DNA from 4 places in the Erwinia sp. 1181_3 genome. Region 1 is predicted to be linked to each of the others. Evidence: predicted binding sites of a transcription regulator. Region 1 holds the regulator's gene; each other region holds the start of a gene.
What was found. The regulator LexA, encoded in region 1, represses DNA repair genes until DNA is damaged. The targets are predictions, from matches to a motif close to TNCTGTATGTACATACAGNA.
Positions count from the first base shown of each region.

Region 2: dinB (DNA polymerase IV) is a predicted target of LexA. The motif match lies at 3,196-3,215, and genes of this name have one in related genera.
Region 3: sulA (SOS-induced cell division inhibitor SulA) is a predicted target of LexA. The motif match lies at 1,149-1,168, and genes of this name have one in related genera.
Region 4: FY046_RS14025 (metal-dependent hydrolase) is a predicted target of LexA. The motif match lies at 2,293-2,312, and genes of this name have one in related genera.

Region 1 is NZ_VTDE01000009.1:134,887-139,997, reverse strand. Features, by position in the region: gene plsB (glycerol-3-phosphate 1-O-acyltransferase PlsB) at 1-2,108, opposite strand, end outside; gene FY046_RS19025 (diacylglycerol kinase) at 2,236-2,604, shown strand; gene lexA (transcriptional repressor LexA) at 2,711-3,319, shown strand; gene dinF (MATE family efflux transporter DinF) at 3,402-4,724, shown strand; gene FY046_RS19010 (CsbD family protein) at 4,940-5,111, shown strand, end outside.
Region 2 is NZ_VTDE01000003.1:252,438-257,548, reverse strand. Features, by position in the region: gene fadE (acyl-CoA dehydrogenase FadE) at 1-599, opposite strand, end outside; gene lpcA (D-sedoheptulose 7-phosphate isomerase) at 816-1,394, shown strand; gene FY046_RS09585 (class II glutamine amidotransferase) at 1,545-2,312, shown strand; gene dpaA (peptidoglycan meso-diaminopimelic acid protein amidase) at 2,283-3,017, opposite strand; gene dinB (DNA polymerase IV) at 3,231-4,286, shown strand; gene pepD (beta-Ala-His dipeptidase) at 4,406-5,111, opposite strand, start outside.
Region 3 is NZ_VTDE01000002.1:445,697-450,807, forward strand. Features, by position in the region: gene FY046_RS06485 (TfoX/Sxy family DNA transformation protein) at 1-173, opposite strand, end outside; gene sulA (SOS-induced cell division inhibitor SulA) at 1,189-1,695, shown strand; gene ompA (porin OmpA) at 2,045-3,112, shown strand; gene matP (macrodomain Ter protein MatP) at 3,202-3,657, opposite strand; gene FY046_RS06505 (AAA family ATPase) at 3,843-5,111, shown strand, end outside.
Region 4 is NZ_VTDE01000004.1:437,992-443,102, forward strand. Features, by position in the region: gene FY046_RS14010 (YniB family protein) at 1-388, opposite strand, end outside; gene hxpB (hexitol phosphatase HxpB) at 559-1,230, shown strand; gene kduD (2-dehydro-3-deoxy-D-gluconate 5-dehydrogenase KduD) at 1,420-2,181, shown strand; gene FY046_RS14025 (metal-dependent hydrolase) at 2,331-2,921, shown strand; gene FY046_RS14030 (L-cystine transporter) at 3,087-4,484, shown strand; partial or broken gene katE (catalase HPII) at 4,630-5,111, shown strand, end outside.

The sequences.
Region 1 (5,111 bases):
CCGGCAGCCAGCAGTTGCAGGGTACGGAAACGACCGGCACTCAGACGCAGACTACTCTCTTCAGCAATCAACAGCCCCTGACGGGCCATTTCAGCCACCAGTGAGTCGAGTACCTGGCCCAGTTCATCGGTGCTCCAGCGCAGGAAAAGCTCACTCTTCAGCATTGGGTAGATCACCGTGACCTGGCGCAGAAGCTCGGCGCGGGTGATTTCACGGTGCTGCATCAGAATGGCGGCAATCAGCGACGGCATCACCAGCATGTGATGAATGTTGTTGCGATAGTAGGTCATCAGCACGGCCTGCTCACGCGGCAGTACCACGATCTCGCCGATGCTATCCTGCTCCAGCTCGAATTTGTTCATGCTCAGCGCATGTTCCAGCAGTGCCTCTGGCGTCATATCCGGCACGGTGGAATCAGGCGAGTACGGCACATTGCGCAGCAGTTGCACATAACAGTCGAGCTGTTCGGTCAGCTGCTCGCGGGTCATCGAACGCTGGCGTGATGCCAGCAGCGCAGTCACACACAGGTTCATGGCATTGGCTGCCCCTGCATTGTTAATCCGCACCATGACTTTCTGCGCGATGTCGTTCACGGCCGGGGTTAACCAGGCTGGACGCTGAGCTTCAATAGGATCGATAGCCTCACGCCACTCTGGTACCTGCTGATTCAGATACGCGACCAGCGGCAGCGGCTCACCAAAGTTCACATAGCCCTGACCGAGATTACGCAGCTTACGCAGCCCGCGCACCATCGACATAAAGCCTTCTTTCTCTTTGGTCGCACCGCGCAGCTCTTTGGCGTAAGTTCCCACTTCCATCACGTGTTCGTAACCGATGTAAATCGGTACCAGCGTAATAGGGCGGTTACCTCCACGCAGCATCGCCTGAATCGTCATCGACAGGGTGCCGGTTTTCGGATCCAGCAGGCGGCCTGTACGTGAACGGCCGCCTTCCACGAAGTATTCGACGGAATAGCCACGGGTGAACAGCTCACCAAGGTATTCACGGAACACCGTGGAGTAGAGCTTATTGCCCTTGAAGGTACGACGAATAAAGAAAGCGCCCAGGCGACGGAAAATCGGGCCCGCTGGCCAGAAGTTCAGGTTGATCCCGGCTGCAATATGCGGCGGCACCAGACCCTGGTGATACAGCACATAGGAGAGCAGCAGGTAGTCCATATGGCTGCGATGGCAGGGCACGTAGACAATCTCATGTCCGTCCTGTGCCAGCTGGCGCACGCGCTCACCGCCGTTAACGTTAATCCCCTGATACAGCTTGCTCCAGGTCCAACCCATGATACGGTCGGTCAGACGAATCGCTTCGTAAGAGAAGTCAGCGGCGATCTCTTCCATCAGCTCAACGGCATTCTGCTGGGCTTTTTCATGGGAGATTTTTTTGCTGCGTGCTTCGTCTTCAACCGCTTTGGCGATCGCTTTAGACTGCAACAGCTTGTTGAACAAGTCCTGGCGCACAGGCAGACGCGGCCCCACGGCCGCTAAACGCTGGCGGGCAAAGTGCATACGCGCCACACGGGCCAGCTTCTGCGCGATGATTTTATCTGTACCGTGCTCGGTGGCCATATGGCGCAGCGATACCATCGGTGAGAAGCGCACAAAACTGTCACGTCCCAGCCAGATGACGGCAAAGAATTTCTGGATACCATTCAACATGCGCAGATGCGGCTGTTCGTCACCCTGTACCTCACGGCCCGGCGCACGACCAAACATCACTGATACCGGCACCATTTGCACATCCAGATCGGGATGATTGCGGTGCAGATCGAGATAATCGTGGAACAGCTTGACCGACTCAAGATTCGGAACAAAGTACGGGAACAAGCGCGGGCCATCATGAATAAACACATGGCGTGGCAATACCGTACCGTCGATCTCCAGAGGTTCCAGAGGATCGGGCAGGTCTTGTTTGCGACACTGCTCACGCAGTGCAAGGAGATCGGCCTTTGAATCATAAGGCAGCACATACATAATAGGGCGCGACGTATCAAGCCCGAGTTCGGCAACCGGCTCAGCCGGAATTGCTTTACTTTTTACCAGTAGTTTTACTGGAAGATTCAATAAGTTATAATATAATTTACGCCAACCTGACATAGACAACATGAAGCCTCTTGTTAGCAAAGCGCCGCAAGCATACCAGAAAGCGCCAACAGAATCTGTGGTGTTAAAAAACCTGTAGTTCCACTCATTGACGTTAAACTTCTCAAAGGGTTCCCTGATTATGGCAAATAATGTCACCGGACTGACGCGAATCATAAAAGCAGCCGGGTATTCGTGGAAAGGCATCCGCAGCGCGTGGCAGCATGAAGCCGCTTTTCGTCAGGAAGCCGTCGCGGCGATCATTGCGATTATCATTGCCTGCTGGCTGGACGTAGATGCCATTACCCGTGTGCTGCTGATTGGCTCGGTCATGCTGGTCATCATTGTCGAAATACTCAACAGTGCCATCGAAGCGGTCGTCGACCGTATCGGCAGTGAAATACACCCCCTTGCAGGCCGGGCCAAAGATATGGGTTCTGCGGCCGTGCTGTTGACTATCTTGCTGGCAATTTTTGTTTGGATCATGCTGTTAGTGCCACATTTGCGATGAGTTTTCCAAAAATCGCCACAAACTGCATTTCGCCCAACTTTAGGTTTTCAATGTCTAAATACCTGTATATACTCACAGTCGACTGTATAAACAACCAGGGGGCGGAATGAAAGCACTAACGGCGAGGCAGCAGCAGGTTTATGACCTGATTCGCGACCACATTAATCAAACTGGTATGCCGCCGACGCGCGCAGAGATCGCTGCGCAACTTGGTTTCCGTTCCCCGAATGCGGCTGAAGAACACCTGAAGGCCTTAGCCCGTAAAGGCGTGATTGAGATCGTTTCTGGTGCTTCCCGCGGTATTCGCCTGATGATGGAAGAAGAAGACGGTCTTCCACTGATTGGCCGGGTTGCCGCCGGTGAGCCACTGTTGGCAGAGCAGCACATTGAAGGGCACTACAAAGTTGACCCTGACCTGTTCAAGCCTGGCGCTGATTTTCTGTTGCGCGTCAGTGGGATGTCGATGAAAGACATCGGTATTATGGACGGCGATCTGTTAGCGGTACATAAAACGGAAGATGTGCGTAATGGGCAGGTTGTGGTTGCGCGCATTGATGACGAAGTGACAGTGAAACGCCTGAAAAGGCAGGGTAATACGGTGCAACTTTTACCAGAAAACCCGGACTTCAAACCTATCATTGTCGACCTGCGTCAGCAAACGCTGACTATTGAAGGTCTTGCTGTCGGCGTTATTCGCAACGGCAACTGGCTGTAATCGTTACTCCCCGCTAAATCCTGCGCGCTGCTTCTGTGGCGCGTATTATCATCTGTAATCGCTTTAGCTCTGATGGGTTCTGATGAAACTGCTCACCTCTGCGGATAAAAGCCTCTGGCGGCTGGCGCTGCCGATGATCCTTTCTAATATTACCGTGCCACTGCTTGGTCTGGTCGATACCGCCGTGATCGGCCATCTTGATAGCCCGACGTATCTTGGTGGGGTGGCGATCGGCACAACCGTAACCAGCTTCCTGTTTATGCTGCTACTGTTTCTACGCATGAGCACCACCGGGCTGACTGCCCAGGCATTTGGAGCCAGTGATAAATCCGCACTGGCACGTGCATTGATGCAGCCGCTGCTGCTCGCTTTGCTGGCCGGCCTGCTGTTTATCCTGCTAAGAACACCCATCACTCACTTTGCTCTGGGCCTGACCGGTGGCAGCGAAGACGTTCTGCACCAGGCGGCACTGTTTATGCAGGTGCGCTGGCTCAGTGCTCCCGCAACGTTGGCCAATCTCGTGCTGCTTGGCTGGCTCCTTGGGGTGCAGTATGCGCGTGCCCCTGTGATCCTGCTGGTGGTGGGTAATCTGGTCAATATCCTGCTGGATCTGTGGTTTGTTATTGGCCTGAAGTGGGGTGTACAGGGCGCGGCAGCGGCTACCGCAATAGCTGAATATGTCAGTTTTATTGTTGGTCTGCTGCTGGTATGGCGGGTGATGAAACTGCGTGGTCTGTCAGTAAGGTTGATGCTGAGTGCCTGGCGCGGTGATGTGGGGCGCCTGCTGCGCTTAAATCGCGACATCATGCTGCGTTCTCTGTTGTTGCAAATCTGCTTTGCGTCGCTGACTATCTTTGGTGCCCGTATGGGGAATGATGTGGTGGCGGTCAACGCGGTATTGCTGATGTTCCTCACCTTTACCGCCTATGCACTGGATGGCTTCGCCTATGCGGTTGAGGCCTGTTCTGGAGAAGCCTATGGCGCGCGCGACAGTAAGCAGTTACTCAGCGTCTGGCATGCTGCCTGTCGGCAGTCGTTACTAGTTGCAGCAGGGTTTTCTCTATTTTATGCCCTGTTTGGTGAGCAAATTATCGCGCTGCTGACGTCTCTGGAACCGCTTCGCCAGCTTGCCGATCGGTATTTATGGTGGCAGGTGCTGATGCCATTAGCGGGTGTGGGCTGTTATTTGCTGGATGGGATGTTTATCGGTGCCACCCGCGCCAGTGAGATGCGCAACAGTATGGCCGTCGCAGCACTGGGCTTTGGTTTGGCGCTGTTTAGCGTGCCGTGGCTGGGTAACCATGGTCTGTGGCTGGCAGTCACGTTGTTCCTGCTGCTGCGCGGTGTCTCCCTGTGGGTCATCTGGCGTCGTCACTGGCGTAAGGGAACCTGGTTCGCGCAGTGACACATTTGGTTACGTAACGCGCCGCTTCGCTAGTTCACTGAATTCTAGGTGTTTTTAGTGATTTCTACCGCTTTTGCCAGCGGGTTAACGGCCAGTGCGTGGTTTCTCTACTACAATTATCTTTGTCTCAGGCAAATAACCAGATGATTGTCTGGTTTAACAGTTGGTTTTTGAGGCATTAAAGCTGTTTTAACCCAAGGTAGAGGAATCACATTATGAATAAAGACGAAGCCGGCGGTAACTGGAAACAGTTTAAAGGTAAAGTGAAAGAACAATGGGGTAAGCTGACCGATGATGACCTGACGGTCGTTGAAGGTAAACGCGATCAGTTGGTGGGTAAAATTCAGGAACGCTACGGCTATCAGAAAGATCAGGCCGAAAAAGAGC
Region 2 (5,111 bases), on a different contig from region 1:
GTGATCGCCAGAATCCCGGAAACCCCTGACAATTTTTGCAGCACGCGCGCCTGAGCGTAGGCCGAAAATTCAAGGCCGCCGTACTCTTTCTTGATAATCATGGCGAAGAAGCGGTGCTGTTTGAGATACGCCCACAGCTCAGGCGGCAAATCGGCCATTTCATGGGTGATCTGGAAGTCATTTGCCATACGGCAGGCTTCTTCTACCGGACCGTCAATAAACGCCTGCTCTTCCGGCGTCAGTCGCGGCTGCGGATAGGCATGAAGTTTTTTCCAGTCCGGTGTACCACGGAACAGATCGCCTTCCCACCAGGTGGTACCGGCATCGATGGCTTCTTTTTCGGTGCGTGACATCGGCGGCATCACTTTCTGGAAGGTGTTCAGCGTGGGTTTGCTGAACAGCGCCTGGCGCATGGGCAGGAGATTAAATGGCAGCAGAATAAGCACCAGCGGGACCAGCAGCCAAAGTGTCCACAGCCCTGCCAGTCCGAGCACAGCGGTCCAGAGCAGCAACGCAGCACTGGCAGCCAGCAGATTAATACGGTGATAAAACAGGGCGCCAATCAGCACGATCGTCGCCACAATACTGAGAACCATCATAACATGTGCTCCGTAAGTAGTAAGAGGTCCGACCTGTTGGGTATATGTTTAGATTACCACGGCGTCAGGTGCAATCTGTTTACATAATAATTACAACCTGGCTCACAAAGCGGTGGCACGAAGCGTTAATCCCTCTGGGGGGCGGGGAGATCGCTTCCCGGCTCTCTGGCAACTTGATAAACTCCTACAGTAACTCTTTCCTAAAAGGACATCCCTATGTATCAGGACATCATTCGCGCCGAGCTGAACGAAGCGGCAGAGACGCTGAATAAATTTCTTAGTGAAGATGCAAACATCGAGGCGATCCAGCGTGCGGCCGTGCTGCTGGCTGATTCATTTAAAGCAGGTGGTAAGGTTCTCTCCTGTGGTAATGGCGGTTCCCACTGCGATGCGATGCATTTTGCTGAGGAGTTGACGGGGCGCTACCGTGAAAACCGCCCTGGCTATCCGGCGATCGCGATTTCTGATGTCAGCCACCTGTCCTGCGTCAGTAATGACTTTGGCTATGATTTTGTTTTCTCACGCTACATTGAAGCGGTGGGGAAAGCAGGGGATGTGCTGTTAGGGATCTCCACATCGGGTAACTCCGGTAATATTATTAAAGCGGTTGAAGCTGCGCGTGCCAAAGGGATGAAAGTAATCACCCTGACCGGTAAAGACGGCGGCAAAATGGATGGCGTGGCCGACGTAGAAATTCGTGTGCCGCACTTCGGTTATGCTGACCGTATTCAGGAGATTCACATCAAAGTGATTCATATCTTGATGCTGCTCATCGAAAAAGAAATGGTCAAATAATCCCCTTCATCTTTCACGCCGCAGGTGCGTTAGCTGCTCTCGTGAACCCCGGTCACTTACTCGTGTAAGCTCCCGGGGATTCACTCGTTTGCCGCCTTCCTGCAACGTGAAATCCATTGGGGATAGAATCTATTTTCACGAGGTAATCCTGTGTGCGAACTACTTGGGATGAGCGCGAACGTCCCGACGGACATCTGTTTTAGTTTTACCGGGCTGGTGCAGCGCGGTGGCGGAACGGGCCCGCATAAAGATGGCTGGGGCATTACCTTTTATGAAGGGAAAGGCTGCCGCACATTTAAAGATCCGCAACCCAGTTTTCAATCGCCGATTGCCCGACTGGTGCAGGAATATCCGATTAAGTCCTGTTCGGTGGTGGCGCATATTCGCCAGGCGAACCGGGGTGAAGTATCGCTGGAAAATACGCACCCGTTTACCCGCGAACTGTGGGGACGTAACTGGACTTACGCGCACAACGGGCAGCTTAAAGGCTATAAAAACCTGGATACCGGCCCTTATCGCCCCGTGGGTGAAACCGACAGTGAGATTGCCTTCTGCTGGTTGTTGCATAAGCTGACCACTCGCTATCCGCGTACGCCGGGCAACTGGCCAGCCGTCTTCCGCTACATTGCGGAACTGGCGGCAGAGATGCGTGAGAAAGGGGTGTTTAACATGCTGCTGTCAGATGGCCGCTATCTGATGGCGTTCTGTTCGACCAATCTGTTCTGGATCACCCGACGTGCCCCGTTCGGCAAAGCCAAATTGCTGGATCAGGATGTGGAAATTGATTTTCAGAAGCAGACCACGCCAAATGACGTGGTCACAGTGGTGGCCACTCAGCCGCTGACGGCGAATGAAACCTGGCACAAGATTGAGCCAGGTGAATGGGCGTTATTTTGCCTGGGTGAGCGCGAGCGCTGATTCCTGTACGGCTGAGTTGCCTGTCATCGGGCGGCTCAGTACGTACTTGCCATCGCTAACGTTGACCGCCGGAGGCTGTTTGGTCTGCACGAACTGCGTGTAACCCGGCTGCAATTGCTTCCAGAAATTGATGTAAGTGGAGTAGCGATGGCGCTGCATGTTGCTGTCGGTCATGCGGAACGGATAAATACTGACTTCAACACGTGGCTGGCCATTGCGCAGCGCGGCTTCCACATAGTGATAAATTTCATCCATATAGGCATCGGTCATGGCATAGCAGCCAATTGACACGCAGTTGCCGTGGATCATCAGATATTTCCCCTGATAACCCTGCTGGCGATCGTATTCGTTCGGAAAGCCGACGTTAATCGCACGATAAAAGCGGCTGTCTGGTTTTAACTGGGAAAGTCCCACGCTGTAAAAACCTTCCGGACTTTTGAAGTCGCCCTGTACGCGTTTTGGCCCCAATCCACCCGAAAAATTACAGATGCGGTAGCTGTTAAGCAGGCGGAATTCGTTGCCGATTTTGCCGTACAGTTCCAGCGTGCGTTCTTCTTTGAAGATTTGCAGGTACACGGGGGTACCAATCAGTTGTTTCTTTAACTCTTTGCTTACCGGGGCCAGTGGGGTAACCGAATCCGGTACGCTGGCGAAGACAACGGCTGGCAGAAAAATCATCGCAAACAGCAGTGCGATTTTGCCCATTCTGGTTCCCTTGAAATGTAGGGGTTGAAAGCAACGCCGGAAGGCGTCTGTACTGACAATATCGGATAATTCCGCTATCGCTGCGTCACCTTAGCATTGTCTATTTTTTTATCAAGATAGCGAAGAATAAAAACCTTAATTTATGTGCGTTCCGTTGCGTATTGAACTCTGGCTTTTTGACTGTATACTTATACAGTATTATCGGAGGGGGCTATGCGTAAAATCATTCACGTGGATATGGACTGCTTTTTTGCCGCAGTGGAAATGCGCGATAACCCCAGCCTGCGTGATATCCCCATCGCGATTGGCGGCAGCGAAAAACAGCGCGGCGTCATCAGCACGGCGAATTATCCTGCGCGGAAATTTGGTGTGCACAGTGCGATGTCAACGGCGATGGCGCTTAAGCTCTGCCCGCACCTGACGGTGATTCGGGGCCGCTATGACGCTTATAAAGAAGCCAGCGCCCATATTCGTGACATCTTTTCCCGCTATACTGCCCTGATTGAACCCCTGTCGCTTGATGAAGCTTACCTGGATGTCACTGACAGCCAGCATTGCCATGGATCGGCCACGCTGATCGCGCGTGAGATCCGCGATACGATCCAGCAGGAGCTGAATCTCACCGCATCAGCCGGGATAGCGCCGATTAAATTCCTGGCAAAAATCGCCTCCGATATGAATAAACCTAACGGCCAGTTTGTCATTACGCCGCAGCAGATGCCTGACTTCCTGCTGGCCCTGCCGCTGGCGAAAATTCCCGGCGTGGGAAAAGTCACGGCGCGTAAGTTAGAAGAGATGGGGCTGAACACCTGTGCCGATGTGCAAAAAACCGATTTGGTCACCTTGCTGAGGCGGTTTGGTAAGTTTGGCCGCGTGCTGTGGGAGCGCAGTAATGGCATTGATGACCGGGAAGTCATCACTACCCGTGAGCGTAAATCTCTTGGCGTGGAGCGGACGCTGTCGGAGGATATTCATAGCTGGGAAGCCTGCCTGGAAATTATCGACCTGCTGTACGATGAGCTGGCACGACGGCTGGATAACATTAAGCCGGATCGCCAGATTGCCCGTCAGGGCGTAAAACTGAAGTTTAATGATTTCCAGCAGACCACGCAGGAGCATGTCTGGCAGGTACTGAATAAGGCCGATCTGATTGAGATTGCGCGAAAAAGCTGGGATGAACGGCGTGCAGGGCGCGGCGTGAGGCTGGTGGGATTGCATGTGACGCTGCTGGACCCGCAGCTGGAAAGGCAATTGTTATTGGGATTGTAAGAGCGTGTCAGGCATACCTGACCCCTGCGAGTGTCGCGATTGTGACAGGGCGCGGGGCATGCCTGTATAGAGGCTGTCGTAGGGGCGAGGCAGGCCTCGCCCGTATCATATGCGCAGCATTACTTAACCGGGATCGCCTTCAACAGCGCAGTCAGCAGCTGCCAGTACAGGTCAACGCTTCCAATATGCACCTGCTCATCCGGGGAGTGGGGTCCGGTGATGGTCGGGCCAATCGATACCATGTCCATCTGTGGGTACGGTTCTTTAAACAGACCGCACTCCAGACCGGCGTGGATAACCTGGATGTTCGGGGTTTTATCGAACAGTTTTTCATAGGTTTCACGCACCAGCGCCATCACCGGTGAGGTGGCATCCGGCTGCCAGCCTGGATAGCTGCCTTTGGCGAGGGTTTTCGCCCCGGCCAGTTGGCCGAGCGCAGTGAGCATTTCCACCACGTACTCTTTGCCGCTGTCGATCAGTGAACGGATCAGTGAGTTGATCTTCGCTTCATTGCCTTCAAACGTCACCACACCGACGTTCAGTGAGGTTTCCACCACGCCTTTCATCACGTCTGACTGACGGATCACGCCATTCGGCATGCTGTTCAGCAGGGCGATAAACGCATCACGGCTGGTGGTGCTCAGAGCCTGCTCCGCATGGGCCAGATCCTCGACCACCACGGCAATGTTTTTCTCTTTCAGGCTCAGCTCATTTTGCAGCGTCAGCAGATAGCCGGCTGCCAGTGACTTCAGCTTATCGAGGCTGGCAACAGGAACCGCCAGCGTGGCGAAGGCTTCACGTGGGATCGCATTGCGCAGCGTACCG
Region 3 (5,111 bases), on a different contig from region 1:
TAGGATTGAACCTCTTCACAGGCGCGAAGATAAAGCTCTCCTTGAGCCACCACGGCAAACACAGTTTTTTCCACTGCCAGGCAATAACCGCCAAACTGTGTACGGGACTGCACCTCTCCAAGCTGAGCCAGTCGTTGTTTCGCTTCTGCAATTTTACGTTTCGAACGATCCATATTCTCATCCCAAGTTAGTTAAGAAATAACTCATAAGGTCTCGGTAAAACATATTAGAAAATAGGCAATACTCATTACAGGTTCAACGACTAATTTTTATTTCATGTGTTTACATTGTAATTTTGCGAGGCGTTACGAAAAAAATCGCTCATAAGAATACATTCAAGGACGGCATTTTCTCCTTAGAAAAAATAGCATTAAAAACCACAATATCTGCATCCGGTTAAAAACTCAATAAAACACACTTCGTTAAAATTCAGTCTTAAATATTTTTTCGTCCAGCGGGATAACAGTAACGCGACAAAGCCGGTCAACCAAACGGGCATGCTAACCAGAGGAAGTTAAGCAAGAAGATACTGTACAAACCGCGTTTCACGGCCCTTCATCAAAAAAAAACCACGATTCTCCCCCTATCGAATCCCTCTGCAGCCCGTTAAGGCTGGGTTACCATGAAAAATAAACATGCTGATATTCTGTTCCAATGAGATCCAAAATGGATGTATTCCACAATTTTTATCCTGCGGATGTATGGGTGAAGTTTTCATGTTTTCATCGCCATCCACCAAATGTTCAGAAAGCCCCGAGCACCTACTCGACCATGACTGAGTAAACGTTAATCCCCCCGATGAGAAACAAGTTAAGTATCGTTACTTTCCAGGGCGGGAAATAGAATATGAAAATAGGTACTCGCAGCGATATTATCTTTTATTCCTTTCTGATGTAATCGTTAATTGCGATACAAAGTGCGGACACTTATCATTGATAAATGATTGCCATGTACCTCAAATGTTTAAATTCTTAACCGTAAGAACAAGAATGCTTGAAATGTCAGGAAGCTCTGGAACGACACCCGTCAGACCTGAAAAAAAGCCTTAATACATTCGCCATGTGTACACAGACTCTCAGTACACCAGCCTCTGAGCCGACATGTGTCAGGAAGTCAGATTAAAGGTTGATCTTTGTTCACCACACATATACTGTATATCCATACAGTAACCTAGTGAGCGAAGACATTATGCGTACTCATTTCCTGAAATCTCAGTCTGTTAGTCGTAACATGCATGCTTCCGCATCTGCGTCCTCTGGCTCGACTTGTGCGAATGGCCTGATCAGCGAACTGATTTACAGTGAGAATCAACCTGACATGACTCAATTGCTGCTGCTGCCTTTGTTGCAGCAGCTGGGGATGCAGTCTCGCTGGCAGTTATGGCTGACACCGCAACAGAAGCTCAGCCGCGACTGGTTACAGCGCTCCGGGTTACCCCTTGATAAAGTCATGCAGTCTCCCTACTGCGGTACGATCACCACGGTAGAAGCCATGATCAAAGCATTGCAGACAGGGAATTACAGTGTGGTTTTAGGCTGGCTGGATGAAGAAGTATCAGAAGTGGATCGTCAACGCTTGCAAGAAGCAGCAAGTTCAGGGCAGGCACTGGGGTTAATTATGCGCTCAGAAAATAGCATTTACTCCTCAGCCAGACCGCTTAATGGATTAAGAATTCACTCATCTTTGTATCATTAAGTAAAAATAAGATTTTTCTCAGACTTTATCTCTGCCAGACCCTTCTTAACAGGCTAATAATGTTATGACGCGGTGCGACAACGGTTTAGCTGGGTTCTCAGACCTGTTTTTGAGCAAAGAATTCACCCTCAAATGTTAAAAAATGTGTATGAAACGCTGTTTTTTTGCTGACCATCGTCACATCATACTTGTAAGTTTGCTGGTACGTTGTAGACTTTAGCTCGCCAGGGTGCTCAATAACCTCCATTTTTTGGAAGAGTCACAATCGAGCTTCTCAACCCGGCGAAGGATTAAATCAAAGAGCTAATTTAAAGCTCATTGCCTATTTGGATGATAACGAGGCGCAAAAATGAAAAAGACAGCTATCGCAATTGCAGTGGCACTGGCTGGCTTCGCTACCGTAGCGCAGGCCGCCCCTAAAGATGACACCTGGTACACCGGTGCTAAACTGGGCTGGTCTCAGTACCACGACAAAGGTTACTACGGTAACGGTTACCAAGATAACGACGGCCCATCACATGAAAGCCAGCTCGGCGCTGGTGCATTTGGTGGCTATCAGGCAAACCAGTACCTGGGCTTCGAGCTGGGTTACGACTGGTTAGGCCGCATGCCTAACAAAGGCAACAACGTCAACGGCGCTTTCAAAGCGCAGGGCGTTCAGCTGGCAGCTAAATTAAGCTACCCAGTTGCTGACGATCTGGACGTGTACACTCGTCTGGGCGGCATGGTATGGCGTGCAGACTCCACCCAGAACGCTAACGGCACTCGTATCAGCGACCACGACACCGGCGTTTCTCCGCTGGCTGCTGTTGGTGTTGAATACGCAGTGACCAAAAACTGGGCAACTCGTCTGGATTACCAGTGGGTTAACAACATCGGTGACGCAGGTACCGTTGGTGCGCGTCCTGATAACTCAATGCTGAGTGTTGGCGTTTCCTACCGTTTCGGTCAGGATGATGCAGTAGCACCAGTTGTTGCTCCGGCTCCGGCTCCAGCGCCAGTTGTTGAAACCAAGCGTTTCACCCTGAAGTCTGACGTTCTGTTCAACTTCAACAAGGCCACTCTGAAGCCAGAAGGTCAGCAGGCTCTGGATCAGCTGTATACCCAGCTGAGCAATCTGGATCCTAAAGACGGCTCTGTTGTCGTTCTGGGCTACACTGACCGTATCGGTTCAGAGCAGTACAACCAGAAACTGTCTGAAAAACGCGCTCAGTCTGTTGTAGACTACCTCGTGTCTAAAGGCATCCCTGCTAACAAGATCTCTGCACGTGGCGAGGGTAAATCTAACCCTGTTACCGGCAGCACCTGTGACAGCGTGAAAGGCCGTAACGCCCAGATCGACTGCCTGGCGCCAGACCGTCGCGTAGAAATCGAAGTTAAAGGCATCAAAGACGTTGTAACTCAGCCACAGGCTTAAGTTATCTCGTTAAAAAAACCCCGCTCCGGCGGGGTTTTTTATTGGCTGAATAAGGTGAAAAAGAGGAAGGGATAAGGCATATGTCGATTTTATTCAGGCTTGCCCAAAATCGCTTTTAGATCCTGCTTCAGCGAGGACATCTGGCTGGCATACTGCTCTTTACGTTCTGCATCTTCAATTAACTGCACTATCGTCTCAGACAACGTACTATTTCGACGCTGCGCAAGACCAGCCAACCGCTGCCAAACCAGATATTCCAGATCGATAGATTTCTTACGCGTATGCTGATGTTCGGCATTAAAATGACGTTTGCGACGCGCACGGATAGTCTGCTTCATGCGATTTTCAAGCAGCGGATTAATATGCTGGCTGATCCATTTCAATACCTCTACTGGTCGATTTTCCATCACCAGTAGCTCATCGACGGCGGCCTGCGCTGCACTTGACTCGATATAACGCGTGATCAATTCACCTTCACGGTGTTTTTTGACCAGGTATTTCCATTTCCATCCGCTTTCAAGATTTTCCAGTTGCTGGTATTTCATCGGAATCTCATGCTGACCACATTACGAATTAAGAATAACAGCTTTTTTTCATCAGGCTGTAAAGAAAACAGGGACATCAGCGTCAATGTTAACGCAAGCAGCGCAGATGTGCATGTGCACTGTGCTTAACCGGCTGAAATATTGTATAATGCCGCTTTTAATCATCTAAGAAAAATACGATAACTTTGACCAACAACCGATTAGAGTGGCGCGCCCTACAGCCCGATACAGAACGCTTCCAGCATCTCCTCTCGCAGGCCTATGCTGCCGATACAGAGTGCTTTGCATCCGTGCAGGCACGCCTGTTTAATGGCTTGAGCCTGCTACTGCAAACCCCGGCCAAAGTACCGCTAATGCTGGTCAAAAGCCCTGAGAGCGCTGAATATCTCGCTTTATTGCAGGATATTCTTTCCTCTCTTACTGTCGATGATGATGATGTTCCGGCCTTATTTGGTGGCCAATATGACATCAGCGAACACGCGGTAAACTGGCGTCCGGCGGAAAACGCTGCGGATAATTTCGCCAGCGAAGGGGGAGTTCATCAGGCTGAATGGATTGAAGCCGAACAACTCTTTGGCTGTGTACGCATCCATCAGTCTACGATAACGCTGTCACCAGGTCTGGTACATCGTGCCAATGGCGGAGTATTGATCCTGTCAATGCGTGCCCTGATGGCGCAACCGCTGCTGTGGCTGCGGCTAAAACAGATCATGGTTAATCAACGGTTTGACTGGTATTCCCAGGATGAAACCCGTCCTCTGCCATTAGCGATCCCATCCATGCCAATGCAGTTCCGCCTGGTACTGGTGGGTGAACGCGATGTGCTGGCAGATTTCCAGGATATGGAGCCTGAACTGGCAGGGCTATCGCTGTACAGCGAGTTCGAAGACAATATTCAACTCGTGGACGAAGAGGAATTCAACCACTGGTTACAGTGGGTGCAAAGTGTTGCCCACAGTCTTGGCTATCCCTCTCCTGCGCCTGATTTCTGGCCAGTGTTGATCCGTGAGGCCGCACGCTATACCGGCGATCAGGATACCCTTCCACTGGATCCTCAATGGCTGGGCCGACAGTTACAGGAAGCCGCACTATACAGCGAAGACAACCAGCTCACTGCCGAAAATCTTCAGGATGCCCTCAGCACGCGCGAATGGCGTGAAGGTTTCCTGCCTGAGCGCATTCGTGACGAGATCCTGCTTGATCAGATTCTGATTGAAACAGAAGGCGAGATGATCGGTCAGATCAACGCCTTATCGGTCATGGAGTTCCCAGGCCATCCTCGCGCATTTGGTGAACCTTCACGCATTAGCTGCGTCGTTCATGTAGGCGATGGTGAGTTCACCGACGTAGAGCGCAAAGCCGAGCTTGGCGGTAATATTCATGCCAAAGGTATGATGATCATGCAGGCATGGCTGATTGCAGAGCTGGAGCTTGAGCAACAGCTGCCGTTTTCT
Region 4 (5,111 bases), on a different contig from region 1:
CGCGCGCTTTCTCCAGGATCATCTGATCTTCCAGACTCTCACGCAGAAAACGCGTCTGCCGCCACATACGTGCTCCCGAGGCCTGTAACGCCAGACCAACAAAAATCAGCACATAAATTATCCAGAACAGGACATTCGTCCCCTGATTAAAATCCGGTATGGGCGAATTTGCCCAGAAGCCAGAGAGAAAACCAGTATTGAAGCGGATCATATCAATCATCACATGGGCGAAATCCTGCATCACCGCATTGATACCTTCGCGCTGCTCACGACTCTTTTCCAGAAAACCCAGCAGTGAAATCAGCGTCGATAACAACGCGGGAATAAAAATAATCCAGCCCGCGATGCGCTTTATAATCGCAACCCTGCCAGCCTGTTGATATGTCATGCTTTCTCCAGTCCATCTGTTGTCTGCCTGTCAGTTTACCTGTAGTGACATAAAAGTGCCTGCAAAATGCAGAGTTAATGCCAGGTTTACACAGACAGCCTGCCGCGATGATAATTTTTTCATCAACACTTCGTGCTAAGCTGCCATAAACTGTTAAATGGAGCCGTAGCATGTCTTATCACCGCCCTGTACTCGCCGCCATTTTTGATATGGATGGTCTGCTGATTGATTCCGAGCCCCTGTGGCAACAAGCCGAGCTGGATATCTTAACCACCCTTGATGTTGACCTCAGCCGTCGCGGTGAAATGCCGGATGCGCTGGGTCTGCGTATCGATCAGGTGGTACGTATGTGGTATGAAAACCTGCCGTGGAAAGGCCCCTCCCAGGCCGAAGTCACCCAGCGAGTCATCGCACGGGCACTGAGTCTGGTCGAAGAAACCCGGCCGCTCCTGCCCGGCGTTGAACAGGCATTACAGCTCTGTCAGTCCGAGGGACTGAAGATCGGCCTCGCGTCTGCCTCACCGCTATTTATGCTGGAACGTGTGCTGGAGATGTTCAACCTGCGCCAGTACTTTGAGGTCCTGGCCTCGGCAGAGGCGCTGCCTTACAGTAAACCCCACCCGCAGGTCTATCTGGATGCGGCCGCCCGCCTGGGCGTGGATCCGCTCAACTGCGTGACGCTGGAAGACTCATTTAACGGCATGATCGCCACCAAAGCAGGACGTATGCGCTCTATCGTCGTCCCGGATGCCGCTCATGCCGCCGATCTGCGCTGGTCACTGGCTGACGTAAAACTCGCCAGCCTTGAAGAGCTTACAGCACAGCATCTGCACGGACGCTGAGTCAGTACCAGGCGGCAATGCGTCCGCCTGGTTTTTTATTATCACCCATTGCCGTTAAAATAAATAAAACATCGTTTCATTTTTGTTGAATTCATCCCCGCTTCTGCCTATGCTCCGTTAACCGGCTCGCGCATATCCGTTATGTCATCTCTGCCATGGCGCGTGCCCACTTATCTATAAGGAGCCACGATGATCCTGAACACATTTAATCTTGAAGGCAAAGTGGCCATGATTACCGGCTGTAACACCGGTCTTGGTCAGGGAATGGCGCTTGGGCTGGCCCAGGCAGGATGCGATATTATTGGTGTTAATCGCTCCTCTGCCAGCGAGACTGCACAAAAAGTCATGGCCACCGGGCGACGGTTTGTCAGCATCACGGCAGACCTTTCCGACAGCCATTGCCTTGAGAGCGTGATGGATCAGGCGCTGACCGCCTGCCCACAGTTAGATATTTTGGTCAACAATGCCGGGATTATTCGCCGGGCAGACGCGCTCGACTTCAGCGAACGTGACTGGGATGACGTAATGAACGTTAACAGCAAGACATTGTTTTTCCTCTCACAGGCGGTAGCCCGCCAGTTTGTTCGCCAGGGGCGTGGGGGTAAAATCATCAATATCGCTTCAATGCTCTCTTATCAGGGGGGGATCCGGGTGCCGTCCTACACGGCGTCAAAAAGCGCCGTGATGGGGCTCACGCGCCTGATGGCCAATGAATGGGCGCAGTATGGCATCAACGTCAATGCCATCGCCCCCGGTTATATGGCCACCAATAACACGGAACAGCTACGCGACGATGAAGACAGGAATCAGCAAATTCTGGATCGCATCCCTGCCGGACGCTGGGGTCAAAGTGACGATATGATGGGCCCGGTGGTATTTCTCGCCTCTGCGGCCGCTGACTACGTCAATGGCTATACGCTGGCGGTAGACGGTGGCTGGCTGGCACGTTAATGCGCTGCGGTGAACAAAAGCCGCTCACGCTTTGTTCACCGCACGATTAATGCCAAATTATTTATCTTTCGTTACAGCGTCACATATTTATTCTACTGTATATATTCCCTATACTGGATGCATTGACAGTTATGCAGCCAGGTACTCCCATGACGGCCGAAGGCCATCTTATTTTTGCCATCGCCAGTGCAATTTTTGCGAAACGTGCCGAACTCACTCCCGTTCTGGCCAGCGCAGACTGGTGGCACATTATCCCCGCTACGTTGCTGACCTGCCTGTTGCCCGATATCGACCATCCGAAGTCGTTTCTGGGCCAGCGCCTGAGGTGGCTATCGCATCCTATCGCCCGTGCGTTTGGCCACCGGGGGTTCACCCACAGCCTGCTGGCAGTCGTCGGGGGCGTTGCCCTGTTGCAGTTAAAGCTCCCAGACGCCTGGCTGATTCCAGCGGATGCTTTTCAGGGGATGGTGCTGGGTTATCTGAGCCACATCGTCGCCGACATGCTGACACCCGCTGGCGTGCCGCTGCTCTGGCCCTGTCGCTGGCGCTTTCGTTTGCCCGTGCTGAACAGCCAAAAAGGCAATCAGCTGGAGCGCGCCCTGTGCCTGGTTTTAGTCGGCTATGCCATCTGGTTCCCCCCCAGCTCGCTACCTTTTGGTGCATCCGGCTGGACAAACCAGGTGGTCAGCTCCGCGCAATATCACATTGAGCGATTAATTAATAAACGAAGGGTTGATTAAGTGTTCAAATAACACCGAAAAGTTATAAATAATTCCATCTGGATATAAGGCTGCACCATAAGTAGCTGATACCATTCCGCCACTGTTTTTACTTTCTGCGCGTCAAAAATTAATTGTCACCAGCATGGCGACATTGTAGTCCGTATTTATTGGGAGAAAATGGGAATGAACTTTCCGCTAATCATTAACCTTGTGGCGTTTGTCGCCCTGCTGCTGCTGGTAGCAAAAACCGGTCGCACAGGTTGGAGCCTGTCAAAGAAAGTGCTGTTCGGTCTGGTGATCGGGGTACTGTTCGGGCTGGCCCTTCACGCGATCTACGGCGAAAACAGCCCGATCATTAAAGAGTCGGTCAGCTGGTTTAACCTCGTCGGTAACGGCTATGTTCAGCTGTTACAAATGATTGTTATGCCGCTGGTATTTGCCTCTATCCTCAGCGCAGTTGCCCGTCTGCACAACGCGTCATCACTGGGTAAAATCAGCCTGCTGACGATTGGTGTTCTGCTGTTCACTACCGCGATTTCAGCGGCAGTCGGGATCTTTGTTACCTGGCTGTTTGGCCTGAATGCCAGTGGACTGGTGCAGGGTGTGCAGGAAAGTGCGCGTCTGGCTGCGATCCAAAATAATTACGTCGGCAAAGTTGCTGACCTCAGTGCGCCGCAGCTGTTGCTCTCTTTTGTTCCGAAGAATCCGTTTGCCGATCTGACCGGTGCCAATCCGACGTCAATTATCAGCGTGGTGATCTTCGCGGCCTTCCTCGGTGTTGCCGCGCTGCAACTGCTGAAGGATGATGCCGAAAAAGGTCAGCGTGTTCTGAAAGCCATCGATACGCTGCAAGCGTGGGTGATGAAGCTGGTCCGCCTGATTATGAAGCTGACGCCGTACGGCGTGCTGGCGCTGATGACCAAAGTCGTCGCCACATCCAACCTCAGCGACATTATTAAACTGGGTAGCTTCGTGCTGGCATCCTATCTTGGCCTGGCGATTATGTTCGCCGTGCACGCCCTGCTGCTGTCGGTTAACGGTGTAAATCCACTGCGCTTCTTCCGCAAAGTGTGGCCAGTGATTACCTTTGCGTTCACCAGCCGTTCCAGTGCCGCCACTATCCCGCTGAGCGTTGAGGCTCAAACCCGCCGTCTGGGTATTCCTGAATCCATCGCCAGCTTTGCCGCCTCATTCGGTGCCACTATCGGTCAGAACGGCTGTGCCGGTCTCTATCCGACCATGCTGGCAGTGATGGTTGCGCCAACCGTTGGCATCAACCCGTTCGAACCGATGTGGATTGCCACGTTGATAGGCATTGTCACCCTCAGTTCTGCGGGTGTGGCAGGCGTTGGCGGCGGTGCCACCTTTGCTGCTCTGATCGTACTGCCGGCGATGGGCCTGCCTGTCACCCTGGTCGCTTTGCTGATCTCCATCGAACCGCTGATCGATATGGGGCGTACTGCGCTGAACGTTAACGGCTCCATGACTGCCGGAACGCTGACCAGTCAGTGGCTGAAGCAAACGGATAAGAAGATTTTGAATACCGATGCGGATAACGAAGCCGAATTAGCTCACCGTTAATTGCCGTTTACGGGCCGGTATCCTGCCGGCCCTTTTTTATTTCCTGCCATCAATTTGACTTATCCCTCCATTTTGCAGGCGTATACCGCTCACTGTTCTATAGTTACTGGTACCCGAAAGCCCGTCACTGGAGCAGTGTATTATGTCAAAAAAAAACGAACGCCCGGATAGCGGCCACCTTTCCTCACCTGCCAACACTAAAGTTGATGCACTTGACCCCTTTCGCAAGAGCGGAAAAAATCAGCCCCTGACCACCAATCAGGGCACGCGGATCGCGGATGACCAGAATTCACTGCGCGCAGGGACTCGAGGCCCAACCCTGCTCGAAGACTTCATTCTGCGCGAAAAAATCACCCATTTTGACCATGAGCGAATTCCGGAAAGGGTTGTTCATGCGCGCGGTTCGGCTGCACATGGTTATTTCCAGCCCTACCGTGATATGAGTGATATCACTAAAGCCAGTTTTCTGACCTCACTTGATACTGTTACCCCCGTTTTTGTCCGTTTCTCAACGGTTCAGGGCGGGGCGGGTTCCGCCGATACCGTGCGCGATATTCGCGGTTTCGCCACCAAGTTTTATACCGATGAAGGTGTCTTCGACTTAGTGGGTAACAATACCCCGGTTTT